DNA from 3 places in the Rhizobium sp. 3T7 genome. Region 3 is predicted to be linked to each of the others. Evidence: predicted binding sites of a transcription regulator. Region 3 holds the regulator's gene; each other region holds the start of a gene.

Region 1 (10,107 bases), on a different contig from region 3:
TCGGGAATCGTTCCAGATAGATCGGCACCAACGGAACGACGTGACGCCGGCCGAAACAGACCGGCGCCGAAATCGTCAGCCATCCCTGCGGTTCGCTCGCCATTGCCGCGACAACGCTCCGGGTCTCCTCGAGCTGGCCAAGCGCCTGCCGGGCGCGATGGCAAAGTGTCTCCCCCGCTGACGTCAATGCGAGCCGACGCGTGGACCGATAGAATAGCTCCACCCCGAGTTCACTTTCCAGCAGGTCGACCTGCCGTGATATCGACGACGCCTGCATGCCGAGTTCCCGACCGGCAGCGGAAAAGCTTCCCGCGGCAACGACCTTGAGGAAGATGTCCAATCGATCCGCGAAACCCGTCATCTTTGCGCCCTATGCTCAGCTCCTGAGAATATAGAGCCGATTATCGCAGCTGTGCGCAAGTATTAAGGTCTTCGCTGTCGTCACACGAGCCCTCCTTGGCGCGACCCACCTCTTCCGGATTTTACACACCGCTGGTCCCGCGGGCGGCTGACCGATACTGCACGCCATTTCTTTGAGAGGAAAAACATGCCTTCCGATACAATCGCCATCAGACCGAACCCGCAAATGACTCGGCTGCTCGACAGCGCAATCGACTCCGCACTGGAAGAGAAGCGGCTCGTTGGAACTGTGGTCCTCGTCGCCCAGGAGGGCAGCATCGCCTATAGTCGCGCCGCCGGCATGGCGGATCGGGAGAACAGCCTGCCAATGCGCACGGACACGATCTTCCGGCTTTCCTCGGTGACCAAACCGATCGTCACCATCGCCGCCATGCGGCTCGTCGAAGAGGGACAGATCAATCTCGCTGATCCTGTCACTCGCTGGCTGCCCTATTTCCGTCCACGGCTGCCGGATGGATCTGCACCGGCCATCACGATCCATCATCTGCTGACGCACACGGCGGGCCTCGGCGACAGTTTGACAGGCGACGGGGGCGAAGGGAGGCCAGAGGGCACCAATCTCGCGGGCGGACACCCTGCCTGCATCGCGCTCGAAGAAAAACTTCGCCGGCTTGCGAGCGAACCGTTGCTTTACGAGCCCGGTGGAGCCTGGCGCTATTCGATCTCGATGGATGTGCTCGGCGGCGTCATCGAAAAAGAAACCGGCGGCCCGCTGGGCGAAGCAGTCGCCGCGCTCGTCACTCAACCGCTCGGACTTTCCGATACCGCGTTTCATGTAACGGATCGTGGTCGTCTTGCCGTCCCTTACAAGAATGCGACGCCGGAACCCGAGCCGATGGCGTGCGAGGATTCGGTCGTCACCTCTTCCGGCGTGATCCGCTATTCGACGGAGCGCATCCTCGATCCTCACAGCTATCACTCCGCCAGCGGCGGCATGGCAGGCACGGCCGAGGACATCCTCGCCATACTCGAAACCGTTAGACGTGGCGGAGCGCCGCTGCTTGATTCAGACACCGTTTCCGCAATGGTCCACGACCGGACGAAGGGCCTTGCTGAGCTTGCGCGCGCCGGGCTAGGTTTCGGCTACGGCTGGGCTGTTGTGACCGATCCGGACCGTTCCGACTTGCCGCTGGCTCCGGGAGCGCTCCAGTGGGGCGGCGTCCACGGCCACTCATGGTTCGTCGATCGGGAAAGGAAACTGACAGTGGTGGCGCTTACGAACACAGCGCTCGAAGGATTGTTCGGCGCCTTCCCGCTGGATATCGGCAAGGCCATCTATCGGGCCCTGTAGGCCGGGTCATGATAGCTCGTCACCGTCATCGCTGTCGCCGCCCTCCAGCAGCGGGCGGCGATCGGTGATCACCGCCGGATAATCCACCTGCATGAAGTAAAGTCCATCCGGGGGTGCAACGGGACCGCAGGCCTTGCGGTCGCGGGCATCCAGCGCGGCACGGACATCGTTCGGCGTCCATTTGCCCTCGCCCGCAAGCTTCAGTGTTCCCGCGAAAGAACGGATCTGGTTGTGCAGGAAGCTTTGGGCGGTGGCGCGAATCTCGATCAATTCGCCGTTTCTTGTCACGTCCAGCCGATCGAGCGTGCGGATCGGACTGTTGGCCTGGCAATGGGCGGAGCGGAACGTCGAGAAATCGTGCTTGCCGACCAATGTCTGCGCCGCTGCATGCATGGCCTCGTGATCGAGCGGCTTCGGCACCCACCAGGCCTTACCGGCCTCAAGCGCCAATGGCGCGCGACGGCTGATGATGCGATAAAGATAGTGGCGCCGCAGTGCCGAGAAGCGGGCATCAAAGAACTCGCTTGCCGCTTCCACACTGATGATCGCGACCCGCTCGCCCGCCAGCTTGAGATGGGCGTTCACCGCGTTCTGGAGCTTGAAGGCCGACCACTCTCTGGAAAGGTCGGCATGAACCACCTGCCCCGTAGCATGGACGCCGGAATCGGTGCGGCCCGCCCCACGGACCGAGACCGTCTCTCCGCTTGCCGACAGGATCGCCTTCTCGATCGCGCCCTGAACGGAAGGTCCGTTTTCTTGCCGCTGCCAGCCGACGTAAGGACCACCGTCATATTCGACGATCATGCGATAGCGATGCATCAGGACAGCCTCGTGCCAGATGCGAGCGGTGTCCCACGCAGGAAGTCGGCGGTCGGCAACTGCTTGCCACCGGCCTTCTGCAATCTGGTCAGGCGAACGGCGCCGGTTCCGCAGGCAACGACAAGATCGTCTGTCAGCAGTTCGCCGGCGCTGCCGCTGCCTTGCGCAATCTCCGAGGCCAACACCTTGACGCGCTCAGGCTTGCCGCCAGTTGCCACTTCGAGCCATGCGCCCGGAAATGGTGCCAGACCGCGAATGTGATTGTGAACTTCAGCGGCGTCTTTTGAAAAATCGATCCGCGTCTCGCCCTTGTCGATCTTGGCGGCGTAGAGCACGCCGTCCGAGGGCTGCGGCGTCAAGGGAAGGTCGCCCATTTCGAGTTTGACCATTGCCTCAGCCATCGCCTTGGCACCGACATGCATCAGCTTGTCGTGCAACTCCCCGGCCGTAGTGTTGGCGCCGATCTCGACTTCGCTGGTGAGGGCCACCGGGCCGGTATCCAGGCCCTTATCCATCTTCATCACCATCATGCCGGTCTTCTGATCGCCGGCCATGAGCGCTCGCTGGATGGGGGCAGCACCCCGCCAGCGCGGCAGCAGCGAGGCATGACCATTATAGCAGCCGTAACGCGTGCCAGTCAGGATAGCTTCCGGCAGCAGCAGGCCATAGGCAACGACAACGGCAACGTCGGCATCGCATGCCCGGAAGCGTTCACGCTCTTCCGGATCCTTGAAATTCACTGGCGTAAAGACGGGGATACCGAGCAGTTCGGCAGCCTGATGAACAGGCGACTTCTGCAGATCGAGGCCACGCCGTCCGCCCGGCCTTGGCGGTTGGCTGTAGACAGCGAGGATCGTATGCCCGGCATCGACCAACGCTCGCAGGGTCGGAACGGAGAATTCGGGCGTACCCATGAAGATGATGCGAAGCGACATTTTATCCCGCCATGTTTCCGGTCGGCCTCTTCAAACGGGATTGCGAGCGCCAGATCAAGCCGTCGGATCGCAATCGGCGCACTGCAAGCCGGCTGCCGGCGCAACTCAGAGCTAGAGCGCCTTCGCCGACTTCGCGGCCTTGGTGAACTTCTTGATCACCATGTCCCGCTTGAGGCGAGAGATGTGGTCGATGAAGAGCACGCCGTTCAGGTGATCGATCTCATGCTGCAGGCAGGTCGCGAGCAGGCCGTCGGCCTGCACCGCCTGCTCCTTGCCGTCTCGGTCGAGGTACTTGACGGTGACCGTCGCCGGGCGTTCGACTTCGGCATAGTAGTCAGGGATGGAAAGGCATCCCTCCTCATACACCGAGCGCTCGTCGGACGATGCGAGGATCTCCGGATTGACGAATACGAGGGGCTGCTTCTCTTCGCCTTCACGGGAAACGTCAATCACCAGCATGCGGCGCGGCACGCCGATCTGGATGGCAGCAAGGCCGATACCTGGCGCGTCATACATGGTTTCAAGCATGTCGTCGGCAAGGCGCTGGAAATCGGCATCGACGCGCTCGATCGGCTTGGAAACCTGACGAAGCAGCGGATCGGGGAGAATGATGAGTGGCTTGATGGTCATGGCGTTCCCATAACGCATCTTTTTCCAGGATGGAATTATCCGGCAGGCGGGTGGAGCGCTTTTTTACGCTCCATCCCTGAATTTAGCCGCATTCCCGTCAGGCGGCGCGGCGCGGGGCGGCCATCGAACGATGTCCGACGCCGGTGCGGAAGCGCTGCAGCAGCGCCACCAGATTATCGACCTCGCCGCGAAGGCGCCGTGTCTCGGCTGAGGTATTCTCGACCATACCCGAGTTCTGCTGCGTGATGGTGTCCATGTTGCGAATGGCGACGCTGACCTCGTTGACGCCGGTCGCCTGATCGCGTGCCGCAGCCGCGATATCGGCGACGAAGCGGTTGATGATATCGATGCGGTTGATCATGTCGTTCAGTGCCTCGCCGGTGCTGCTGACGATGTCGACCCCTTCATTCACCTGTGACGAGCTTTCCGAAATCAGGTTCTTGATCTCCTTGGCCGCGTCGGCGGTGCGTTGCGCGAGTTGGCGGACTTCCTGCGCCACGACGGCAAAACCTTTGCCTGCGTCGCCGGCACGCGCAGCTTCAACGCCGGCGTTCAGCGCCAGCAGGTTCGTTTGGAAGGCAATTTCATCGATCACGCCTATGATCTGTGCGATCTCGGTCGATGACTTTTCAATACCGGCCATCGCGGAAACGGCGCTGGTGACGAGTTCGCCCGAACTCTTGGCCTTCTGCTGGGTCTCGCGAACAGCACCGGATGCCTTTTCGGCGTTTGCGGCCGTCTGGCCGACGCTGACCGAGAGTTGCTGCAGTGCCGCCGAGCTTTCCTCGACGCCGGCGGCTTGCTGCGCCGTGCGCAATGCAAGATCATCCGAGGCCTTGGCAATCACGTCCGTGCCCCTCAGGATTTCACCCGAAGTTGCCCGTACCGACGCGAAGGACGTACGAAGAGCAGCGACCGCGCGATTGTAATCGTCGGCCATGCTCTTGAAATTGCCGGGGAGGTCGGGCGGTAGCGTCGCCTCGAGATCGCCGTTCGAGAGCGCTTCCAGGCTGCGGCGAAGATGATCGAGAGCGATTGCCTGATCCTGCTCGGCTTTCGCCCGCTCTTCCTCCAGCTTCCGGCGTTTCTCTTCAAGTGCTTCGAGGTAGACCGAGATCGAGTAATCCATATCGAGCATCCCGGCCTTGATAACGGCGGCGAGCTTCTCGGCCAGCACCTTGCCCTGCTGCCTGGCGAACATCGAGGGCCACTGCTTGGCCATGAGGCCCTTCACGAGTTCACTCATCAGCAAGGCATAGCCACCAATGTACCAGCGCGGCTCCAGCCCGATGCGGGCATGCGTCTTGCCAACCGCAACCACGCCTTTCACATAGGCCTCGTCGAAGTTGCCGCCGGCCAAATTGGCCCAATGATCTTCCTGGCGCTTCTTGGCGTGCCCCATATGCGCCTTGTCGGCAAAGAAGCCCGCGACCTCGGATGTCTTCGCCAACTTCGCGTAGAACTTGTCGAGGGCGCCGCCGAGCAGCTCCGCGATCGCCGGGCGCATCTCGCGAAGCGCCGTGCGGGCTCCATCATCCAACTCGATGAAATCGAGGCGTTGCTTGAGCGCGCTGTCGGACTGCTGGCTGGTCATGATGTCTCTGCTTTGCGATTGATGCTGAAGGAAATTTGAGCAGAGCTTTTGCGCAATATGGTTGAGCAATGGTTAAATGCGCTTCCGATTCGTCAGTTGCCGTTTGCTTTCTGATGTCATTTGGTTTGCCGGAAAGCTTGTGGGCTGTTCACGTTTTGATCTGGATATCTCATTTGAGTTTGCTATTGTTGCCAGCATGAACCCCAGCTCTGAGTCGTTTCTCCTTGCCCTGTCGCAGACAAGCCCCGCCATGCTGGCCCTTACCGGAGGCGCAATCGCCGCGCTGATCCTACTTCTGGTCGTCCTCCTCGTCCGCAGCGGACAGGTCCGGCGCGAGCAGGCCGAGGTCGCGAGCCTTCGTGCCGCCGAGACGGACGCCCGCATGGCCGAGCTTCTGAAGATCCAGGCCGAGATGCATGGGCGCATGTCGACGATGGCCGAAGTCTTCGGCTCCAGGCAGTCCGAACTCAACCAGGCGATCAACCAGCGCCTGGACGGAATGTCGCAGCGCGTCAGCACGACGATCAGTGAACAGACCAAATCGACGCACGAGAACCTGCAACGGCTGCAAGAGCGTCTCGCCGTCATCGATGCCGCCCAGAGCAATATCCAGACGCTGGCGAAGGACGTCGTCGGTCTGCAGGCGATCCTCTCCAACAAGCAGACGCGCGGCGCTTTCGGCCAATCGCGCATGGAGACGATTGTCGCCGATGGCCTGCCGATGGGCGCCTATGCATTCCAGCAAACGCTGTCCAACGGCTCGCGTCCCGACTGCACGATCCGCATGCCGAACGGCGCGCCGCCGCTGGTGATCGACGCGAAATTCCCGCTCGAAGCCTGGAACGCGATCCGAGACGCGGGCGGACCGGATGGAGCCAAGGTTGCGTCGCAGCAGTTCCGCCGCGACATGGAGACGCATATCCGCGATATCTCGGAGAAATACCTGATCCAGGGGGAGACGCAGGACACGGCCTTCATGTTCGTGCCATCGGAATCGATCTTTGCCGAGATCCATGAGAATTTCGAAGCGATCGTGCAGAAGGCACACCGGTCGCGCATCGTCATCGTGTCACCTTCGCTGCTGATGCTCTCCATCCAGGTCATTCAGGCGGTGCTCAAGGATCAACGGATGCGGGCCCAGGCACATGTCATTCAGGGCGAGGTCGCGAGCCTGATGGACGATCTTGGCCGCCTCGACGAGCGCGTGCGCAAGTTGCAGGGCCATTTCGCGATGGCGCAGAAGGATGTCGACATGATCATCACGTCCGCCGACAAGCTCAACAAGCGTGGAGCGAAGATCGAGGCTCTGGAGTTCGAGGGCGGCGACAGCGGCAAGGCCACGGCACGAGATAATGACCCGGCGCCGAAATCCGTCGACAGCCGCAGCGGGCTTCTCAAGCTCAGGGTGGTTGACGACGAGTAACGCCTTCGGGCAGTGTCGCGCCCAAGAAAAGCATCGGACGGGACACCCATGATCACAGTTTTCGGCTCCATCAATATGGACCTCATCGCCACCACCGCGCGCTTGCCGAAGCCCGGCGAAACGGTCGCTGGCAACGGCTTCTCGACGGCGGCGGGCGGCAAGGGCGCCAACCAGGCGCTTGCCGCGCGACGCGCCGGGCGCACCGTTCACATGGCAGGCGCCGTCGGTCGGGATGGCTTCGCAGAGCCGGCGCTCGCATTGCTGAAGGAGGCCGGCACGGGGCTTGAAACCGTCAAGCAGGTCGACGAGCCGACCGGAACCGCGCTGATCCTCGTCGGTGGCGACGGCGAAAACATGATTGCTGTTGTGCCCGGTGCAAACGGCACGATGACGCCGGCCGATGCCGATGCAGCGATCGATGCCATGAACAAAGGCGACATCCTGATGCTTCAGCTCGAAGTGCCTGTTCCGGCCGTCGAGCGGGCGCTGGCCGATGCCCACGCCAAAGGCGTGACGACCGTGCTCAACCTTGCCCCACTGATCGATGATGCGCCGCGCCTCGGCCGCCTTGCCGACATTGTTATTGCTAACGAAACAGAGTTCGAGCGCCTCGCCGGCCAGGAAAACATGGGAGCGGATGATCGCGAAGCCGCACTGAAGCGGCTGAATGCGGAAACTGGGCAGACCTTGATCGTAACGCTCGGCGCAGACGGCGTGATCGCGATCCGGAATGGTGTCATTTCCCGTGCCAAGGGGCTGAAGATCGAGCCCGTCGATACGGTCGGCGCCGGCGACACCTTCTGCGGCTACTTCGCGGCGAGCCTGGACGAAGGGCTGGATTTCGAGGCCTCCCTGCGGCGTGCGGCCGTCGCCGGCTCGCTCGCTTGCCTGAAGCAGGGTGCCCAGCCATCGATCCCCTCGAGCGCCGAAGTCGCAAACGAGCTATAGGGCAATTCGTCCCGCGACATAGTGGAGCGGCTTGCCGCAGGTCCCCATCCATTTTCGTTGGATTTCATTGAAATTTAAGAGGTTCCGGCGATGTTCCAGCATCACCGGATCTCTCCCAGGGACCGGCTTCTGTAACGGCTGCTCCATGATGGGGCGACGCCCTCCTCCCTGTGCCGATGAATGCCCCGTCCGGCACATCCTTGCTCCCCGAGGAATCCATGTTCATCTTTCGCATGAAATCGCTTGCAGCCAAGCTTATCCTCATTACCGGCATTGCCATCGCCCTCGTCCTCCTCGTTTCCAACTTCTTTCTCATCGGTGAGACGCGCAATCGCGTCCAGACACTCACTATGGACCAGGCCAATCTGGAAGCGAAGGCGATAGCCAACGAGGTCGCCTCTTCCGTCGGTGAACTGGCAGGGGCGGCACGCTCCATGGCTGGCGCGATCGGCCGTGGTCAGGAGGGCAAATATCTCGACCGCAAGGCGGTTCTCGACATGCTGAAGGCAAACGTCGAGCGCAACCAGTTTGCCTTTGGCAGCTGGTTCGCCGAAGAGCCGAACGCCTTCGACGGACAGTCGGCCAGCATGGCTGGCAAGGCCGACTTCGGCGCCGCGAAGGACGGTACTTTCAACCCGTACTGGACGAAGAGCAAGGACGGCGGCTTCACGTTCTCCACCTTCGAGTCCGACTACAAGGCTGCCTGGTACGCGCTTGCTGCGCAGAGCAAGAAGGGGGCGCTCACGCCGCCTTATGCAGAAACGACCACCGGCGAAAACACGGCGATGACCTCGATCGCCTATCCGGTCATGTCTGGCGGCAAGATGATTGGTGTCAGCGGTGTCGATATCTCGCTGAAATCGCTCCGCGACAAGCTCTCGACGCTCCACCCCTTCGGCTCCGGCCGCGTCACGCTACTCTCGCAGACCGGTAAATGGATCGTCGCGCCGATCCCCGATCTCTCGATGAAGGATTATGACGGCGAAGGCGCGGATGCGGTGAAGAGTGCGCTCTCGACGCTGCAGCCTGCGGTCGTCAAGAACCTGACCTTCGACGGCTACGAACCCTTCGACCGCGTCGTCTATCCCTTCGCCCTGCCCGACGTGAACACGACATGGGTGATCCTCGTGGACGTGCCGCACACTGCCATCAACGCGCCCGTTCAGGATCAGACCTTCATGATGGTCGTCGCAGGCATCCTCGTGCTTGCCGCAGTCATGATCGCCCTCTACTTCGCCGTCCGCGCCTTCGTTCAGCGCCCGATTGGTGGTCTTGTCGCCAGCGTTAAGAACCTCAGCGACGGGAAGTACGAGCATCCGGTTGCCGGCCAGGATCGCGCCGACGAAATCGGCTCCGTGGCCAAGGCCCTTGAAGGCTTCCGCTTTGCCCTCGCCGACACGCAGCGCCTTGAAGCCGAGGCGAACAACCAGCGTGACGCCGCCGAGGCCGAGCGCGGCCGGTCGGAGGCGGAGCGGCGGCAGTCGGTTACGCTGCAGCGTCACATCGTCTCGATCGTCGGCTCCGGCCTGTCGGAGCTGTCGCAAGGCAATCTCGGCCATCGCATCACCGAGGACTTCCCGGGCGAATACGCCAAGCTGAAGCAGGATTTCAACGCGGCGCTCGAAAGCCTCGAGGAAACCATCAAGACGATGAATCTCAGCGTCGTGAACATCGGCTCCGGTACGAGTGAAATCAGTGGCAGCGCCTCCGATCTCGCCAAGCGCACCGAGCAGCAGGCAGCAAGCCTGGAAGAAACAGCAGCAGCGCTCAACGAGCTCACCGCACAGGTTAACTCTAGCGCCGAGAATGCCCGTACCGCTGCAGATAACGTCAACCTCGCCTGCGAGGATGCGGAGAAGTCGGGCGAAGTGGTGCGCAAGGCGATTGCTTCGATGCAGGGTATTGAACAATCCTCCACCGAGGTCTCGCGCATCATCGGCGTCATCGATGAGATCGCGTTCCAGACCAACCTGCTGGCGCTGAATGCGGGTGTCGAAGCAGCACGTGCCGGTGAAGCGGGCAAGGGCTTTGCCGTCGTCGCGCAGGA
Region 2 (10,107 bases), on a different contig from region 3:
GTCGTTCGAGATCATGAGTTGTGCGGAGTGGGCATCGCGCAGATGTCGGCCGACGCTGAATGGCGTGCCATTCTTGTAGCCCATGATCCCGCAAATCAGCATCACGTGATTGACGATTTCGAGAATCGTTTCCGATGAGGCAATCTTCACGTTGTTCATCGTGACGGCAAAGCCCATCGAGGAAAGCTTGTCTGCGTCGCTCTTGGCATCCTCGTAGGCCTTCAGGCCGGCGACGACGTTCGAGCGAACCATTTGCAGCAAATTGGAGACCTCGGCCAATCGCAGGGCTCCGGGCGGTGGCGCCCCTGGTGACTTGCGCGCCGCAGCGCGCACGAACGCCTGCGCCCGTCCCACCGCATCGACGGCGATGCCATACCACACGCCGCTCCAAAGCAGGTGCGATGAAGCCAGCATGGATTGAGCCGCGATCTCCGCGAAGGGCTTCGGCAGAATTTGTCGAGCTGGGGCCTCGCCTTTGAAGAGGAAGCCATCCGAACACGTACCGCGCATGCCGAGCGTGTTCCACGCGTGGGTCTTTTCCAGAGCGTACTGCTCCTTGAGGAACACAGTCAGGACCTGATCGGAGGAAGCCGCATTTGCATGGGCGCGCGACGTAATCATGATCGCATCGGCGTAGGAGCCATAGGATATGACGGTCGCGTCTTTGTCGAGACGGCAACTATCACCCTCCACCTCGATCGCACAGATGCTATTCCTGAGATTGCCGCCAATGCCGCCCTCAGTCGTCGCCGATGCGATCAGCAATTGCTCGGCCGCCACGCGTTGCATGAAGGCCCGATGCCATTCGCTCTCGGCGCCGTGCTCGACAAGACTGCAGAGCTTGATGTGGTGCATGGCGAAGACCATGGCAGCCGCCGAACACGCCTGCGCAAGCATCGAGCACAGCTCGGCGATCTGTGCGATCGTCGCGCCTTCGCCCCCGAAATGGCGTGGGATCTGAATTCCGAGCAACCGCTCGGCCCTCATTGCCTCCACGGCTTCGTGCGGGAACCTCCCATCAAAATCGACGGAGTCCGCATGCTTTGCCGCAATCGCTGACACGCGGGCGACTCTGGAGGCAAGATCCTCTTCCGCGATTTTGACCGGAAAGTTCATTTAGGCGACCTTCCGGCTATCTTTGATCTGGTCGACAGTCTTCGCGATCGCCGCGATGCTGGCGAAGGACTTGCGATTCAAGAGATTGTCGGGAAACTCGATATCAAATGCCTCTTCGATGGCAAGCATAAGCTGCACGGAAGCGAAGGAAGTTAGGCCCACCGCATAGAGGTCGGCATCGTCGGCAACTTGGTCAACAGAGACGGGAAGCTTTCCGAATTTGACCAGGAGCTCACGGATCGTAGTATTCATTATGACTTCTCCAAGATGATCATATCTCGAGTGGCGAAACTGCCTTGTTCTCGGAATAGGCGTAGTCTGGAAAAGACAAAATTCTCCTAAATGACGTAGTTAAAGTGAGCTAAGCACCTCACCTAAATTCTTATAGGAGAAACGGGAGAACGTGGAACTTACGTTGGATCTCAATATCTTGCCTACGATTTATATTCTTGCGCCATGAAGAGGTCTCGCGACGCATTGTTCAAGAACAACACCGTTTTCACTAGGCGACCGGCGGATACAAGTGCTCGGCACCGCGATAATCCGAAACAGAATAGCAGCCTTCGCCCGCCTCTCTGATCGACTGCTCACCGATGACGGCCTTGCCATGGCCGCCCGGTATGTCGAGTATGTAGGTGGGTTGGCAAAGACCGGAGATCCGGCCGCGCAAAGCGGCGACGATCTTTTGCCCTTCTTCGATCGTCAGCCGAAAATGGCTCGTGCCAGGAGCGAGGTCCGGATGGTGCAGATAGTAAGGCTTCACACGCGTCTCGACGAGGGCCTTCATCAACTCTGCAAGTACTTCTGGATCATCATTGACGCCCCTCAGGAGCACCGATTGGCTGACCATGACAATTCCGGCATCGATCAGACGGGCACACGCCGCGCGTGCCTCTTCGGTCAGTTCGCGAGGATGATTGGCATGCAGCGCCACGTAGACGGTTTTACCGCTCGCTCTCAGGGCTGCAATCAAGGCTGCATCAACTCTTGAAGGATCCACCACGGGAACGCGAGTATGGAACCGCACGATCTTCACGTGATTGATCGATGCCAGTTCGCGAAGAATTTCTTCCAACCGTCGCGGAGACAGCACCAACGGATCGCCGCCCGTCAGGATCACCTCCCAGATTTCCTTATGGTCTCGAATGTAGGCAAAGGCTGCCATCATTGCCTCGGGGTCGAGCATGCCCAAGCCTTGCGGGCCAACCATCTCGCGGCGAAAGCAGAAGCGACAGTAGACTGGGCAGACATGCACGGCCTTCAACAGTACCCGATCGGGATAGCGATGAACGATCCCCTGCACGGGACTATGGGCTTCGTCGCCGATCGGGTCCGCGCGCTCTTCGGGCACGACGTTGAGCTCGGCCGCATCTGGTACGAATTGCCTGGCGATCGGGTCTGCAGCGTCCGTGCGATCAATCAAGCGCGCGACTGATGGCGTCAATGCAATGGCGTAGCGTGCGGCTACATCAGCCAACGCGTCCCGGTCTCTCAGACCCAGCAGCCCAGCGCTTTCCAGACCCTCGACGGTCTTGATAGGCACGATACTGTTCATCTGCCGTACTCCGCGACCGGGGCCCACATCACCTGATCGATCCGCGACGCGCCGGTTGCCAGCATCACCAACCGATCGAAGCCGAGAGCGATCCCGCTTGCCTCGGGCATGATGGCAAGCGCGTCCAGAAAATCCTCATCCAGAGGATAGCTTTCGCCGTAGATGCGGGCCTTCTCAGACATCTCGATCTCGAAGCGACGGCGCTGTTCCGCCGGATTGGTAAGCTCGCCAAAGCCGTTCGCAAGCTCGACCCCGCAAGCATAGACCTCGAAACGTTCGGCAACACGGGGATCACGAGCGGAGGGGCGCGCCAACGCTGCTTCCGACACCGGATACTCGTCAAGAATGGTCACTCGACCGAAACCCAAATGAGGCTCGACCTTCTCGACAAGGACGCGGCTGAACAGATCGGCCCAGCCATCATCGTTCGCAACACGCATGCCGATCCGCTTCATCTGGTCAGCGAGATGCGCCCGATCCGTCGCACCATCGGCGGAAACGGAAGCCAGGAGATCGATGCCGGCATAGCGTTCGAAAGCTGCGGCAACGCTTATTCGGTCCGGCCCCGCGAACGGATCGCAGTCACTGCCTTTATAGGTGAGCCGTGCCGTCTTCATAGTTTCTGCAGCAAGCGCCAAAATGCGAACGCAGTCCATCATCAGGCTCTCATAGCTTTCGCCCACACGATACCACTCAAGCATCGTGAATTCCGGATGATGCAAGTGTCCACGCTCGCGATTGCGATAGACGTGTGCGAAACAGGCGATGCGCTGCTCTCCGGCCGAAAGCAGTTTCTTGCAGGCAAACTCAGGCGATGTATGCAGGTAAAGCGGCGCCGCCGTCTGGCCGTCGGTCGTCAATGCTTCAGTGGCAAACGCATGAAGGTGCGCCTCGTTGCCTGGCGAGACCTGCAGCGTTGCGGTGTCGACCTCCAGAAAATCCTCGCTCAGGAAGTAGCCGCGCAATGCAGACTGGATCGCATTCCGTCCAATCAGGAACGGGCGGCGGTCCAAATGCACGCTCGGCGTCCACCACGGCGACACTTTGGCGATCGAGGGATTCATCGGCATTTGTCCTGACCGACCTGTCCAACGCTGGGGCTGGCTATTTGCCGGATTTTAGGTTAGTTGCGCCCCCAAAGAACAATCACTCGCGTCTCCGGGGCTGTATCGACAGTCCTCTACGACGCCAAAAGCCGAGTTACAAGGAAGTCTTAATGGTCAAGGTCATCGCCTCTTCCGTCCGCAAGGGCAACGTTCTCGACGTGGATGGCAAACTCTACGTCGTTCTGACTGCCCAGAACTTTCATCCGGGCAAGGGCACGCCGGTTACCCAGGTCGACATGCGTCGTATCGTCGATGGCGTCAAGGTCTCCGAGCGCTGGCGTACGACCGAACAGGTGGAGCGCGCTTTCGTTGAAGACGTGAACTTCCAATACCTCTACGAAGATGGCGAAGGGTTCCACTTCATGAACCCGGCGACCTATGACCAGGTCGTCGTCGACAATGAAACGATGGGCGATCAGAAGGCCTATCTGCAGGAAGGCATGACCTGCATTTTGTCGATCCATGAAGGCGTTCCGCTTGCCCTCGAGCTGCCGCGCCACGTGACTCTCGAAATTACGGAAACCGAACCGGTCGTTAAGGGCCAGACGGCTTCGTCGTCCTACAAGCCGGCAATGCTGTCGAACGGCGTGCGCACCATGGTGCCGCCGCACATCAACGCCGGCACGCGCGTTGTTATCGCGACGGAAGACAATTCCTACGTCGAGCGCGCAAAGGACTGATCGTCCGCTTCAGCGCTCAGAACTATGGCCGCTTCGGAAACGACGCGGCCTTTTCTTGTCGGCGGCACGTTCGCATCGCGACCACTGTTCAAACAAAAAAGCGCCGATTCAAACCGGCGCTTTCGATCTCAAAATGATAAGGCTGCTAGGCGCTGGCCCGGGCTTTAGTAGCGTGGGCAACGTGCTTCGTAGCGGCGGCCGTACCGATCCCTGTAGACGCAGTAGCCACGCCGCTCAACGGACTGGCCGATCAATGCGCCAGCAAGACCACCGGCAACTGCGCCCACGGCAGCGCCGCCCCAGCTGTTGCTGACAGCACCACCGATAATGGCGCCTGTACCGGCACCGATCGCGGTACCCTGTTCAGTCGCCGTGCAGGAGGCAAGCGCACCAACGAGGGCGCCAATGAGCACAATCTTTTTCATCATGACATATCTCCCAGTTTTTTCCGTCGCTTAGATGCGACCAAGCAGCACAAGAATAATAATAATCACGAGAACTAGCCCTAAACCGCCCGAAGGTCCATAGCCCCATCCCCGGCTATAGCCCCAATTCGGCAAGGCGCCGATCAAAAGCAGAATAAGGATAATCAGAAGTATCGTGCCAAGCATGGTTCAAGTCCTCAACGTCATTACACTTGGAATGGACGAGAAACACACACCACCGTTTTTTGTTCCATATGTATCAGCTGTTCCGCTTTGAGTGGAAAAAACCAGATCGAGCCGCATTTTCCGGTTCCTCTCAGGAACGTTAGCATCAGGGGGGTGTCGGGGCGGGCTGGATCGATTGTCGATTTTCGGCGAAAGGCCGTTGACAGCCTAGATGCAAATCTGGGCCGCACGTATGAGGCGAATTTCAAGATTCAGCATCTTGTGGGAAAAAGTGATTCAAAATCAATACTTAGCCGTGAACAAACACTGAATCAGCCGGAGTCAGCGATTCGTCTCCGATTCGTTCTCAAGCTGTTCCGAATCGCAAAACGAGCAATCTGCAAGCTTTTCGCGCAACAGAAAACCGCAGAGTAAATTCAAATCAGCCCTTGCGTTTGAGACGACGGCTGTCCATGTGTTGTCTGCTCTCGGAGAGGAGCTGACTTGACCTGGGGCACCCTCGCCTCACTTGCAGGACCATGACACTGACATCGCAGCCGATGATACTGAGCGGGCGCGGAGTAACCGCGGTGCTCGGGCCAACCAATACCGGCAAGACGCATTATGCCATCGAGCGCATGGTTGCGCACGGCACCGGCGTGATCGGGCTACCGTTGCGGCTGCTGGCACGCGAGGTCTATACACGCGTCGCCGAAAAGGTCGGGATCCAGAATGTTGCGCTGGTAACGGGCGAAGAGAAGATATCGCCTCCCAACGCTCGCTTTTCGGTCTGCACGGTTGAGGCGATGCCGCGCGAGACGAAAGCGGCCTTTGTCGCAATCGACGAAGTGCAGCTCGCGGGCGATCTGGAACGTGGTCATATCTTTACGGACCGTATCCTGCATCTGCGCGGTCGCGACGAGACGCTGCTGCTCGGCGCCGGCACTATGCGTCCAATTTTACAGCAGCTTCTTCCGGGCATTACCGTTGTCGAGCGACCGCGACTTTCCCAGCTGTTCTACGCCGGACAAAAGAAGATCACACGCCTGCCGCAACGTTCGGCGATCGTCGCCTTCTCGGCGGATGAAGTCTATGCGATCGCCGAGTTGATCCGGAGGCAGCGAGGCGGGGCAGCCGTCGTCCTTGGAGCCCTTAGTCCACGTACCCGCAATGCGCAGGTGGCGCTCTACCAAGCTGGAGACGTGGAGTATCTGGTCGCGACGGATGCGATCGGCATGGGTCTCAATCTCGATGTCGATCATGTCGCCTTCGCGCAGGACCGCAAATTCGACGGCTACCAGTTCCGTAATCTCAATCCTGCCGAACTCGGGCAGATTGCCGGCCGCGCCGGTCGACACGTTCGCGACGGGACATTTGGCGTCACCGGCCAAGTCGATCCCTTCGATGAGGAATTGGTCGAACGCATCGAAGGTCACGAATTCGACAATGTAAAAGTGCTGCAATGGCGCTCAAAGAACCTCGACTTCGCCTCCATTCACGCGCTGCGCGCGAGCCTTGAGACCGGCCCTACCGTTTCCGGCCTGACACGCGCTCTGCCTGCCGTTGATCAACAAGCGCTGGAACACCTGTCGCGCTATCCTGAGATCATCGACCTTGCGAACAATCCGGCGCGCGTCGAGAAGTTGTGGGAAGCCTGCGCGCTTCCGGACTACCGGCGCATCGCGCCGGCCCAACACGCCGATCTCATCTCCACCCTCTTTTCCGATCTCGTCCGCTATGGCACGGTAAATGAGGACTTCCTTGCCGAGCAGGTACATCGCGCGGATCGAACGGACGGTGAGATTGACACGCTTTCGGCGCGAATCGCGCAGATAAGGACTTGGACCTATGTATCGAATCGGCCCAATTGGCTTGCCGATCCGACACACTGGCAGGAAAAGACGCGGGAAATCGAAGATCGATTGTCCGATGCGTTACATGAAAGGTTGACGAAACGCTTTGTTGATCGCAGGACATCTGTGCTCATGAAGCGCCTGAGAGAGAATGCGATGCTGGAAGCTGAAATCAGTGTAAATGGCGATGTCTTCGTTGAAGGACATCATGTGGGGCAGTTGTCGGGATTCCGGTTCACGCCCATTTCGGGAGCGGAGGGACCGGACGCCAAGGCTGTTCAGTCTGCTTCGCAAAAGGCGCTTGCTCTGGAATTCGAGGCGCGTGCGGCTCGCCTCCACGCGGCCGGCAATAGCGATCTCGCGATCAGCTCCGACGGTTCGATCCGCTGGTTGGGCGACCCGGTGGCGCGCCTGGCAGGCAGTGATCATGTCATGCGCCCGCGCGTCATTATTCTCGCCGACGAACAGTTGACCGGCAATGCCCGCGACCACGTGACCGCCCGTATCGAGCGCTTCGTAAATCATCATATCAGCACGGTTCTGAAGCCGCTTGACGATCTGTCCCGCGCAGAGGATCTGCAGGGCCTGGCAAAGGGCCTGGCATTTCAGCTCGTCGAGAACCTCGGCGTACTGTTTCGGCGCGATGTGACCGAAGAAGTAAAGTCGCTGGATCAGGATGCCCGCGCTTCGATGCGCCGCTACGGTGTCCGCTTCGGTGCCTACCACATCTTCGTCCCCGCCCTTCTGAAGCCCGCCCCTGCAGAGCTCATCACGCTCCTTTGGGCGTTGAAGAATGATGGCCTCGACAAGCCGGGTTATGGCGATCTCATTCCGGTGCTGGCTGCCGGCCGCACCTCGGTCGTCACCGATCCGGGTTTCGAGCGCACCTTCTACAAGCTGGCCGGCTTCCGATTCCTCGGTAAGCGTGCGGTTCGCATCGATATCCTTGAGCGCCTGGCGGATATCATCCGCCCGCTGCTTCAGTGGAAGCCGGGCCAGGCAAATCGTCCCGAAGGAGCATATGACGGCCGCCGCTTCACGACGACGACCGCTATGCTTTCGATCCTTGGTGCAACGCTCGAGGACATGGAAGAGATCCTGAAGGGGCTCGGCTATCGCTCCGATGCCGTCAAGGCGGAGGAGGCAGCAGCCCATCTGTCGGCTCAGGACGCCTCGGCAGCGCCGACGACCGAGACTGCAGTTGAGGATGGCGCAGAAAAGGCGGATCACGACGATGCCGACAGCGCATCGGAGGAAGCCGCCTCGGAAGCCCCCGGTGCTGTTGAAGCAGTGGTGGCCGAACAATCAGTCGCGGCAAATCCCGAAGAAGCCGAGGAGCCGAAGCCGGTTCTACTCTGGCGCCTCGGTGGCCGCACGGACAATCAGCGCCAGGCTCGTAACCCGGGCGAACGTCGCGGTGGCAACAATCGCGGCCAGGAACGGGGATCTGATCATCGCCGCCAAGGTGGTGCAAATGGCGAGGGCCGAGACGGCAACCGCCAGCATCACGGCAAGGATGGCGGCAAGCCACATCAGGGACGCGGCGACCGCAACGAACAGCGCGGCGACCGTCAAGACCGTGGCGATCGCAAGGATCGCAACAACAATCGCGGCGGCCCACAGCCACTGCGCTTCGAGGCAAAGCCACCGCGCAAGGAAAAGCCGATCGATCCGGATTCTCCTTTCGCGAAGCTCGCTGCCTTGAAGGAGCAGATGAAGAAGTAAGCGGATGAGCGGGGAGACACAGCCAGGAAGCGGTTCGCGGCAGCGCATCGACAAGTGGCTGTTCTTCACGCGTATGGTAAAGTCGCGCTCGCTGGCACAAAGCCACATTCAATCCGGGCATGTCCGGATCAATGGCGAGCGCGCCCTCCAGCCGAGTCAAACGGTCAAGGTGGGCGACAAGGTCGAGCTGGCACTCGAGCGGCGGGACGTTGTCCTCATCGTCAAATCACGCGGCGAGCGGCGTGGCCCCTATGAGGAAGCCCGGCTCCTCTATGAGGATCAGACGCCGCCGCCCGACGAGACAAAACGCCTGACACCTTATGAGCAGGCAACGCGGGCCACAGGGGCGGGACGACCCACAAAAAAGGAACGTCGTGCAATCGACAGGCTGATGTCGGACGAGGATTAGAAAACTCTATCCGAACTGCCGAGTTCTGCGATTTCTTTATCCTTGAAATCCGCAGACAAAGCCGATACGTCACAATCAACTTGCCGGATAGCGTGAATGCCTCCCAAGCATCTCACCGCTTCCTTTCCGGTTGGGGGAAAGGCGCGACGTTCCAGGTTGCCCGGCCCCATTGTATGGAAGTCCTGGAGTTCTTCATGACCTATGTCGTGACCGACAATTGCATTCGCTGCAAATATACCGACTGCGTGGAAGTCTGCCCCGTCGACTGCTTCTACGAAGGCGAAAACTTCCTCGTCATTCATCCTGACGAGTGCATCGACTGTGGCGTTTGTGAGCCGGAATGTCCCGCCGAGGCAATCAAGCCGGACACGGAGCCGGGCCTCGACAAATGGCTCAAGATCAACGCCGAGTATGCCAGCATCTGGCCGAACATCACGGTCAAGAAGGATGCCATGCCCGAAGCGAAGCAACTGGATGGCGAAACCGGCAAGTTCGAGAAGTATTTCTCGGAGAAGCCCGGAGCGGGCGACTGATCCTCCGGTAGGTCTGAAACCGGGTTCAGTGAGCTGGAAAACGCTTGAAGTGTGTCTGCGGCATATGGGTGTCATGTGTTGCGCGCATGACTCAGGCGCAGTAAATTATTGATTTCCTCATATTTTTGTGATAGCTTTCTGACACTGATCCATTTGCGGCATGAAGCATGCCCAAACCACCACGAAAGCAAAACAAATCCAAAAACGCGGTTTCCGTGACATATCAACGCCTTGAGCCGTGAGGTTCCAAGCTTGTGCGCATGGATATGTTTGTTGTCCGGTGGGACCAGAAGTAAGTCACCCGACGGATCCGACCGTCTCATCCGGGCCTGACTGACCCGGCTCCGGCTGCAGCCGGAAGCGTAACAGGGAGTGTTTGAATAGAATGACGACCCAGCAGAAAAAACCTTCTTCCGCACGTCACGGCTTCAAGACCGGTGAATCGATCGTGTACCCCGCACACGGCGTCGGTACCATCAGCGCCATCGAAGAGCAAGAAGTAGCAGGCATGAAGCTTGAACTTTTCGTTATCGATTTCGA
Region 3 (10,107 bases):
ATGGACAGCGTCACGCAGCAGAACGCGGCGATGGTCGAGCAAACCAGCGCCGCCTGCCGAGAGCTGGGCGACGAGGCGGTGCACCTCAATCACCTGCTGTCCCGTTTCTGTCTCGACGAAACGGGAAAGTCTGTGACCATGGGATATCCCTCCCACAAAAGGATGGCGCTCGCCGGTTGACGGCCGACACCGTCTGCCGGTTTCAGGCGGCCTTTGCAATCCCGTCGAAGGCCAGCAGCTTTTCGAGCAGCCGCGGCATATCCTTCAGATACACCATGTTCGGCCCGTCGGATGGCGCATTGTCAGGATCTTCGTGCGTTTCTACGAAGACACCGGCGACGCCAACCGCAACGGCTGCCCGTGCCAGCGTCTCCACGAATTCGCGCTGGCCGCCGCTCGAACCGCCCTGCCCGCCCGGCTGCTGCACCGAATGCGTCGCATCGAAAACGACTGGAGCACCCATCGCCGCCATGATTGGCAGCGAACGCATGTCGGAAACCAGTGTGTTGTAGCCGAACGAGGCGCCGCGTTCGCAAAGCAGAATATTCGGGTTTCCGGTCGCGTTCAGCTTGTTGAGAACGTTCTTCATGTCCCAAGGCGCCAGGAACTGTCCCTTCTTGACGTTAATGGCTCGGCCGGTCTTCGCGGCTGCCACTAACAGATCGGTTTGACGGCTCAGGAAGGCCGGGATCTGCAGGACGTCGACGACCGTCGCCACCTCGGCGCACTGCTCCTCGGTGTGGATGTCGGTCAGAACCGGAAAGCCGTATTCCTTCTTGAGGTCCGAAAAGACCTCCAGCGCCTTTTCAAGACCTACGCCGCGCTGCGCCGACAGCGAGGTGCGGTTTGCCTTGTCGAACGAGGACTTGTAGACGAGGCCGAGACCAAGTTTGTCGCAGAGTTCCTTCAATACACCGGCGACCATGAAGGCATGGTCGCGGCTCTCCATCTGGCAAGGCCCGGCAATCAGGGACAGCTTGCCGGCATTCGAAAAGGTGACGCGGCCGGCGCCTTCGCCGATCACGACTTCGGAATTTGTCTGGCTCATCGTTTCTCCTCGAAGGCGAAGAGCGCGCCCTGACCGGGCGCCGCCTTCACCAGAATTCGATTGTTCTTGCGCGTGTAAGTCATCCCGTTAGCAGCCAAATGCGCTTCTGTCACGGCGAGATCACTGACCTTGAAGACAATGGCGACGCCACGCAGGCCGCGATCGTTTGAAGGTGCCGGAATATCGAAGTAGGCATCCAATCCATCTGGGGAGAGAACGCTCACTCTGGCGTTCGGAGTTGTCACACTCGCGCCAAAGGCCTCGTTGGTCACCGGGAGGCCGTGCGCCGCAGCACGCACAAATGGCGCAAATGCTTTTGGGTCCGGCGCGCCAAGAACAATCTCTGCGATCCCACCCACGCCATTTGCGTGCTTTTGCAGCGCTCTACGGTCAGCCGGCAGCGGATTGACGCGTTGGCACGTAAAAAAGAAAAAATCCGGAGCCCGCAGATCGACCGCGAACGCGAGCTTGAACGCAGCGGTGACCTGAGAGCCGTCAGGCATCTTCATCGGCCGCTCGAACTGCAGCATCTCGCCGCCATTGATCTTTTCGGCAAGGAACCGGGCGTGGTCGCGATCAGCATCGGCGGTCGCAAAGACCACCGCGGAGAACCCATCATCCCCGCATCGAAATCGGAAAGCCCGGTCACGCGCAGTGAAGACATTGCCTTTCTTCGCCGACGCCTCGTGCAGCTCCGCGCTGGCGACGCCCAAGGGTTCCAGGTATGTTTCGTCGGCGAAGAATATGCAGGCGTTCTCGGTTCCAAAAGGATGCCGGGCATCGGGCGCGACGGTGAATCCCAGCTTTCCCAAGCGCTCGCGCGCAAGTCCGATATTGGAGACCGGCAGCACGATGTGGTCCAGCGGATGTGCTTCGCTCATGGCAAACTCTCCGGAATTTGCGAAGATGTGCGCCGGGCAAGGCAACAATGCAACCCCCTTCTACGCTTTCACTCAAATGCGACGCAAAAACGGAGCAAGTTGCAGGCAAGTTTTATGAACATTTAGGTACTTGCGGAACACATATGGAACATATAGTGTCTGTTCTGGCTTTGTTTCACGACTCTGGGGTTCAACTTCGATGCTGACGCGCAAGCAACAGGAGCTTCTTCTCTTCATTCACGAGCGAATGAAGGAATCCGGTGTCCCTCCGTCTTTCGACGAAATGAAGGACGCCTTGGATCTCGCGTCCAAGTCAGGCATCCACCGGCTGATTACCGCGCTCGAAGAACGGGGCTTCATTCGCCGACTGCCTAATCGGGCCCGCGCATTGGAGGTCATCAAGCTGCCGGAGGCTTACAATCCGAGCCTGCAGCCCCGCCGCGGCTTTTCGCCGAGCGTTATCGAAGGCAGCCTCGGCAAACCGCAGCCGGTTGCGCCTCCGAAGCCGGCTGCGCATGCCGACAACGACAGCTCGGCTTCCGTACCGGTGATGGGGCGGATAGCTGCCGGCGTGCCGATTTCTGCAATCCAGAACAATACCCACGACATTACAGTTCCGGCCGACATGCTTGGCCCGGGCGAGCACTATGCGCTTGAGGTGAAGGGCGACTCGATGATCGAAGCCGGCATCTTCGACGGCGACACGGTGATCATCCGCAACGCCAGCACGGCAAATGCCGGCGACATCGTCGTCGCACTCGTCGATGACGAGGAAGCGACCCTCAAACGTTTCCGCCGCAAGGGCGCCTCCATTGCGCTTGAGGCCGCGAACCCGGCTTATGAAACGCGCATTTTCGGACCCGACCGCGTCAAGGTTCAGGGCAAGCTGGTCGGCCTCATTCGCCGTTATCACTAACGGCGGGCAGCTCGTCGTCAAACGTACCGCTTCGCCAGTTGTATGCCTGATGCCGCATCCAGGGGTGATCAAGCGTGGTATACGCGGCCGTCACGATGGGTGCTCCACATCTATCCGTATCTCAGCGGTGCCCGAGCGGCGCAAGGTTTCGCCGGTGAATAGCAGTGCGCCCGACCGGCATTCCGTCAGGCGAGCAGGCGTTGCGACAATATCGGCGGTGTCGCACGCAGCGCCGAAGTACACAGGGTTTTCGACGATTGTCAGGACGTAGCCGCTATCATGCGTGGCGGTGCACCAGGCAGAGAACCGCGCCAGTCCCGAGGAAGACCGGAGAGAACAGGAAGAACCGCCCATGTTCCATCTCCGTTGCCACAACCCGTCGAAACCACGATGAGCAGCCGAGAGTCGGTCGTACGCCGCGCTGGCCAGGAAACGAGTGATTGCGTGCGGAAGGCGCGGAGGCTTGGGAGCAGATTGAGCCCGGAGAAAATAACGCTCTGCCGCACGAGCAGGCGCATCGGCGCCGGGTCTCTCACCTCAAATGGCTTCAACCCCGGCATGCATCTGCGCCCAAAAGTAGCGGCCCTTGCAACCACAATGCAAGCTCGCGAGGCTTGAAGCAACAATAATCGATTGAAATCTGAAGGAAAATCGGAAGTCAGAAAAGCCAAGGATTATCATTAGCTTCTGCTATGCGCAGGGTTCATCGCAGCAGTGCCCAAAAGTTGATACTGCAATGCACAAAATGGCACCACGGTAACTTGGCATTCGGCGCGCGATCATATAGCTATCGTCGACGACGCTTAACCCTATGGCGCTTTTATGGCGCCAACCGCCAGTTTGGAGGATCAGAATGACGGAACAAAGCGCAACACTGAAAATCGGTGATAAATCAGTCGATCTCGCCGTCAAGAGCGGCACGATTGGCCCTGATGTCATCGATATCGGCGCCCTGTACAAGAATACGGCTTCCTTCACGTACGATCCTGGTTTCACCTCGACCGCATCCTGTGAATCGAAAATCACGTATATCGATGGTGATGCCGGCGTATTGCTTCATCGCGGTTATCCGATCGAGCAACTTGCCGAGCACGGCGACTTCCTCGAGGTCTGCTACCTGCTTCTCTACGGAGAACTGCCGACCGCTGCCCAGAAGAAGGATTTCGACTATCGCGTCACGCATCACACGATGGTGCATGAGCAGATGAGCCGGTTCTTCACTGGCTTCCGCCGCGACGCGCATCCGATGGCCGTCATGTGCGGCTGCGTCGGCGCGCTGTCGGCCTTCTACCATGATTCCACCGACATCACGGATCCGCATCAGCGCATGGTCGCAAGCCTGCGGATGATCGCCAAGATGCCGACGCTCGCTGCCATGGCCTACAAGTATCACATCGGCCAGCCCTTCGTTTACCCGAAGAACGATCTCGACTACGCCTCGAACTTCCTGCGCATGTGCTTCGCAGTTCCCTGCGAGGAATATGTGGTCAATCCGGTGCTGGCCCGCGCCATGGACCGCATCTTCATCCTGCATGCCGATCATGAGCAGAACGCTTCGACCTCGACCGTCCGCCTCGCCGGCTCGTCGGGCGCAAACCCGTTTGCCTGCATCGCGGCCGGCATTGCATGCCTCTGGGGCCCGGCTCACGGCGGCGCCAATGAAGCTGCGCTGAACATGCTCACCGAGATCGGCACCGTTGACCGTATTCCGGAATACATTGCCCGCGCCAAGGACAAGAACGATCCGTTCCGTCTGATGGGCTTCGGTCACCGCGTCTACAAGAACTACGATCCGCGCGCCAAGATCATGCAGAAGACGACGCATGAGGTTCTCGGCGAACTCGGCGTCAAGGACGATCCGTTGCTCGAAGTCGCGATGGAACTCGAGCGCATCGCACTGACCGATGAATACTTCATCGAGAAGAAGCTCTATCCGAACATCGACTTCTACTCGGGCATCACGCTGAAGGCCCTCGGCTTCCCCACGACCATGTTCACCGTGCTGTTTGCTCTCGCTCGCACGGTCGGCTGGATTGCCCAGTGGAATGAGATGATCGAAGATCCGGAACAGCGTATCGGTCGCCCGCGCCAGCTCTACATCGGCGAGCCGCAGCGTGATTACCTGCCGGTCTCCAAGCGCTAAACTGCGATAGCAGACAGCAAAAAGCCCGGTCAGAAATGGCCGGGCTTTTTCTTTTGAAGGACGTCGAGAACGATCTCTGCCGCGTGTTCTCCGGGCGGCTTCTCGGTCTGCATCCTCTGCCAGAGAACGTCAAACCCCTCCATCATCGCCCGCCGCGGCAAGGTGTCTGCCGAAAGCTTCTCCATCCAGCGTGCAAAGCTGCCGCCGCGGACCACGTCATTGATATATTCGGGTACAATCGCGTAATCGGCGATCAGGTTCGGGAGAGCCGCGCTCCACGTTTTGATCTTGCTGGTCATGAGCTTGATGATCCAGTCCGTCTTGTAGGCCGAAATGCAGGGAACCCCCGTCAGTGCCAGCTCGAGCACGACAGTCCCGGATGCGGCCATGGCCGCATCCGCTTCAGCGAATGCCTGCCACTTCTGCTCCGCGCCCGTCACGATCTCGGGCTTGGTCGTCCAATCCTTGACGAGATCACGGATCATGGATTCGCGGCGCGGCATGGTCGGCAAAACGAAGCGCACATCTCCGTTGCGGGCCACTAGCTCGCTCACGGCATCGCCAAAATGCGGCAGCAGCTTCATGATCTCGGACGAGCGCGAACCCGGCAGCAACATCACCGTCTTGCGGTCGCTTTCGTTTCGAGGTTTCGTCTGCTCGCGCTGGCGTCGCGCGCCCAGCAGGTTCGGATCGGCGGTCAAACGGTGACCGACGTAGGTCGTTGGCGGACCGCCCAACTTGCGCATCACTTCCGGCTCAAAGGGCAAGACCGCCAGCACCTGGTCGACATAGGCGCGCATGCGCTGCGCGCGGTATTCTTTCCACGCCCATACGCTGGGACAAACATAATTAACAACCGGCAGGTCGGGCAGCGCCGTTCGCACGCGCTTTGCGACCCTATGAGTGAAGTCGGGACTATCGACTATAATAAGCACATCAGGCTTCGCGGCTATGATCGTCGTCGCCGTCTCACCAATACGCCGAACCAGCCGTGGCAGTTTCGAAAGAACCTGCGTGATGCCCATGACCTGCAGTTCGGAGAAATCGAAAAGCGAGCGCAGGCCCTGCGCCTCCAGCCCCTCGCCACCGACGCCGATCAATTCCACACTGCCAGGAAACTGCCGTTTCAAGGCGGCGATCAGGTCCGCGCCCAAGAGGTCGCCCGAAACCTCTCCAACAATAATGGCAACTTTCAGTGAAGCCTCGCTCACGCTAGCCCCCAGGATGGCAATCCCCTATCCAGTCCGCACACGAAGATACCGGCCTCATCCGCAGCCTTTATGACAGCGTCACGCTCCAGGATCAGCGAGCGACCCGCCTCAATCGCCACGCCGGCCAATCCCGCCTGGCGCAGGTTCTCGATCGTCGAAATACCGATCGACGGCAGGTCCGCGCGGATATCCTGCTGAGGCTTGCAGAGTTTTACGAGCACTCCGCGCCGGCGCGCGGAAATCCGTCCGGCTGACCGCAGGTTCGCGACACGCTCCAGCATGCTGTCTGTGCCTTCCACTCCCTCGAGCGCGACGATACGGCCACCGACTGAAACCGACCCCTGACCAACGTCCAGCCTACCGAGCGCATCCGCCGCTTCTGCTGCTCGTACTATGTCCTTCGTGTCGTCGGCACTTGGCTGCACGGCGCCCAGTGGACCGACGCAGGCAAGCAGATCCGGTGCGATCTCGTGCGCGCCGACAACCCGGCGTCCATTCTCTTCGATCAAGGCGATGACCATGCGCAGCACCGTATCGTCGCCGCCAGCGAGCAGCGTACGGATTGTCGACGGCAATTTCGCGAGGGTCTTCAGTGTCGGCCGAACTTCGCGCCACTCCGGGCGCCGGCGTACACCACCAGACATGACAACGCGATCTATGCCGTTGCTTTCAAAGATCCGGTTGAGAGCGGCGAAGTCGCCGACGCCAATGACGGCGTGGTCAAAGTCTTCCCAAGAACGGTCGGCCTCGTCCTTCAGAGCGATGATGAAGGGGTTCTCGCCTGCTTGCCGCGCCGCAGTGGCGACATGAGACGGTAGAAGGCCGCTGCCTGCGATGATTGCCAAGCGGCCTTTTGCCATGTCACCAGCGAGAGCCAAGCATCACCCTTTCTGTCCCCTGGTCGGAGAGGAAAGAGCGCGATCGCTTTCCGCGGCGATAAAGTCGAGAATCTGAATGACCTGTTCGCAATCGGCAAACTCATCCCGGATCGCGGCGGCGTTGTCACGGATCGAACCGTCGCCTTCGAAGATCGCCTTGTAGGCGCGCCGCACCGCATGAATCGTCGCTCGGTCAACACCAGCGCGGGTCATGCCAACGACGTTCAGGCCGCTCAGAAGACCGGGATTGCCATTGAGCATGCCATAGGGAATGACATCATAACTGACCGCCGAGAGCCCACCGACAAAGGCCTGCCGGCCGACGCGCGTGAACTGATGCACGGCACAGCCGCCACCGAGAATGACACGATCCTCGATCGTGACGTGGCCCGCGAGCATCACATTGTTGGACATGATGACGTTGTTTCCGACCCGGCAATCATGGGCGATATGCGAATTCGCCAGGAAGAGATTGTTGTTGCCGACAATCGTCTGGCCACCGAAATCGGCAGTTCCCGTGTTTACCGTCACGCCTTCGCGGAAAGTGCAGTTGTCGCCGATCGTCAGGGTCGTCTCTTCGCCGCCATGATGAACGCTCTGGGGATCTCCACCGATAACGGCCATCGGGAAAATGCGGCAGCCCTTACCGATCGTCGTCTTGCCGGACACAACCGCATGCGCCAGCAGTTCCACATTATCGCCCAGCGCGACCTTCGACCCAACGTGGCAAAAAGGGCCAATCTTGACGTTCTCGCCAATCACGGCGCCATCTTCGACGACCGCCATGGCGTGAATGCTGGCGCTGGCTGCTATGGTGCTCATGCTTGATCCTTGCGAACGATCATCGCCCCGATGTCAGCTTCGGCGACGAGCGCTCCATCAACCTTAGCATCGCAATGGAACTTCCAGATATTACCGCGCTGCTTCTGTTTCTTCACGTGATATTCGACACGATCGCCGGGAATGACCGGCTTGCGGAAACGCGCATTATCGATCGTCATGAAGTAGACCAGATTCCCGGTTTCGTCTTGCTTCTTGGCGCAGATCGCTCCAGCCGTCTGCGCCATGCCTTCTATGAGCAGTACACCCGGCATAATTGGCGATTCGGGAAAGTGACCGGTGAAATGCGGTTCGTTTGCAGTCACGTTCTTGATGCCTACCGCGGATTCGTCGCCGTCAATATCGATGATCCTGTCCACTAGCAGGAACGGATAACGATGTGGCAGCAGCTTCATGATCTCAATGATATCTGCCGAAGAGAGCGAAGTCTTGGCTTCCTCAGTCATTCTTTTCTCCCGTTTTCTTGCTGCCCGTTGATCGCGCCAAAATCGCTGCCGTCTCTCGCAGAAAATCGTGGATCGGACGCGCGGGCACACCACCGTAACGTTCGCCGGCAGGTATATCTCCGATCACGCCGCTTTTCGCGGCGATCTGCACTCCGTCACCGATCTTGATATGTCCGTTCAGTCCGGCCTGACCGCCGATCTGCACGCCATCGCCAAGCACCGTGCTGCCGGCAATACCGACCTGGGAAACAATCGCGCAATGGCGTCCAATGCGGACGTTGTGGCCGATCTGTACCTGATTGTCGATCTTTGTGCCTTCGCCGACGACCGTATCATCCATCGTCCCGCGATCGATCGTCGTGTTGGCGCCGATCTCGACATGGTCCTGAATGATGACCCGACCGATCTGCACGATCTTGATCATCCCGCGCGGACCTGGAGCATAACCGAAGCCATCCTGGCCGATCCGCGCGCCGTTGTGAATGATGACGCCGTTGCCGACGAGTGCGCACAGCACGCTTGCGCCAGCCGCGATCGTACAATTGCGGCCGATCTTGACGTTCGGTCCGATGACCGCGCCCGCTCCGATATGTGTGCCCTCGCCGATTTCGGCATGCGCGCCGATGACCGCGAATGGCTCGACTGAAACCTTGTCCTCGAGCCGGGCCGTCGGATCAACGATCGCACGATCGGAGATACCGGAAGCTTCAGACAACAGTGCTTCAGGCCGCAGCGCCTTCGAATAGAGATAGCCCCCCGCCATGGCAAAGGCCGCATGAGCATTCTTCGAAATCAGAACAGGCAGATGATCGGGCACCAGTGATCTCAGACCGGCGCTGCAAAGCACGGCAGACGCCGCACACGTTGCGAGCTCGTCCTTGCTCTTCTTCGACATGATGTAACAGAGATCCCCCGCCTTCGCCCGGCTGACCGGCGAAACGGAACGGATCAGGACATCTGCAGTTTTGAGATCGGCAAGCTCTGCCCCAAGATATTGCGCCAACTCCGAGAGTTTCACGCCATCATGGGGCAGAAAAAAATCATTTTGCTCCATCGGCAAATCTCCAGAACGGAATTCGGTTTTACGGTTCCGGACTGCCGATATCAGAATTGGTTGTTTATGCCAAACTTGAAGTGCTGAGTCTTGTCGAAGTCTTCCTTGAGAACCGGAATAGCGTAGTCAACGCGCAGCGTGCCGAATGGCGACGCCCACATAAGACCAACACCGACAGAAGCGCGGAGTGATGCATCCTCACCATCGACTGCCTGGCCAAAGGTATCAACCTTGTTGCCGAACAGCGTACCTGCATCGGCGAACACTGCGCCGCGCAACCCGAAGTCACGCGGGAATGCCGGCAACGGGAAAGTTGCTTCGGCCGACACCGTGAAATAGGTCGTACCGCCAAGCGGATCGTCAGGATTGCCACCGCCGATACGCGGGCCGATGCCCTTGTTCTCGAAGCCGCGAATGTCGCCGTTGGTCAGCGTGAACTGGTCAAAGACGTTCAGGTTGTCGCCAAAACCGACGACATAACCCGCCGAACCCGCAATCGAACCGACGATATCGGCATCATCCGCCAGCAGGTGGTAATACCGTGCCTTACCGTAGATCTTATAGAACTCCGAGTCACCGCCCAAGCCAGCAATTTCCTGCGTGGCGCTTGCATAGATACCTTCGCGAGGCAGCGTCATGTCATCGAGCGTGTTGTAGGTCAGCGTCTGCGAAACAGACGACTTCACCCAC

The links. Region 3 encodes LexA, which represses DNA repair genes until DNA is damaged. Its sites were predicted from a motif close to TGTTCNNNNTGTGTTCNG; they were not measured.
Region 1: the regulator LexA is predicted to act here: its motif matches at 5,835-5,852, upstream of K9B32_RS07155 (DNA recombination protein RmuC).
Region 2: the regulator LexA is predicted to act here: its motif matches at 5,410-5,427, upstream of K9B32_RS11590 (helicase-related protein).

Annotation. Positions count from the first base shown of each region.
Region 1 covers NZ_JAIQXS010000003.1:390,431-400,537, reverse strand. The annotation lists gene K9B32_RS07185 (LysR family transcriptional regulator) at 1-361, opposite strand, end outside; gene K9B32_RS07180 (serine hydrolase domain-containing protein) at 548-1,711, shown strand; gene truA (tRNA pseudouridine(38-40) synthase TruA) at 1,718-2,530, opposite strand; gene fmt (methionyl-tRNA formyltransferase) at 2,530-3,465, opposite strand; gene def (peptide deformylase) at 3,577-4,095, opposite strand; gene K9B32_RS07160 (methyl-accepting chemotaxis protein) at 4,193-5,689, opposite strand; gene K9B32_RS07155 (DNA recombination protein RmuC) at 5,886-7,112, shown strand; gene K9B32_RS07150 (ribokinase) at 7,161-8,060, shown strand; gene K9B32_RS07145 (methyl-accepting chemotaxis protein) at 8,279-10,107, shown strand, end outside.
Region 2 covers NZ_JAIQXS010000006.1:173,457-183,563, forward strand. The annotation lists gene K9B32_RS11555 (acyl-CoA dehydrogenase family protein) at 1-1,116, opposite strand, end outside; gene K9B32_RS11560 (acyl carrier protein) at 1,117-1,368, opposite strand; gene K9B32_RS11565 (lysine-2,3-aminomutase-like protein) at 1,619-2,671, opposite strand; gene epmA (EF-P lysine aminoacylase EpmA) at 2,668-3,735, opposite strand; gene efp (elongation factor P) at 3,888-4,457, shown strand; gene K9B32_RS11580 (YMGG-like glycine zipper-containing protein) at 4,622-4,885, opposite strand; gene K9B32_RS11585 (DUF3309 family protein) at 4,913-5,068, opposite strand; gene K9B32_RS11590 (helicase-related protein) at 5,587-8,625, shown strand; gene K9B32_RS11595 (RNA-binding S4 domain-containing protein) at 8,630-9,034, shown strand; gene fdxA (ferredoxin FdxA) at 9,229-9,567, shown strand; gene K9B32_RS11605 (CarD family transcriptional regulator) at 9,953-10,107, shown strand, end outside.
Region 3 covers NZ_JAIQXS010000016.1:47,930-58,036, reverse strand. The annotation lists gene K9B32_RS20570 (methyl-accepting chemotaxis protein) at 1-180, shown strand, start outside; gene kdsA (3-deoxy-8-phosphooctulonate synthase) at 203-1,048, opposite strand; gene K9B32_RS20560 (VOC family protein) at 1,045-1,929, opposite strand; gene lexA (transcriptional repressor LexA) at 2,129-2,845, shown strand; gene K9B32_RS20550 (hypothetical protein) at 2,936-3,199, opposite strand; gene gltA (citrate synthase) at 3,699-4,988, shown strand; gene lpxB (lipid-A-disaccharide synthase) at 5,018-6,199, opposite strand; gene K9B32_RS20535 (LpxI family protein) at 6,196-7,077, opposite strand; gene lpxA (acyl-ACP--UDP-N-acetylglucosamine O-acyltransferase) at 7,081-7,899, opposite strand; gene fabZ (3-hydroxyacyl-ACP dehydratase FabZ) at 7,896-8,363, opposite strand; gene lpxD (UDP-3-O-(3-hydroxymyristoyl)glucosamine N-acyltransferase) at 8,356-9,417, opposite strand; gene bamA (outer membrane protein assembly factor BamA) at 9,468-10,107, opposite strand, start outside.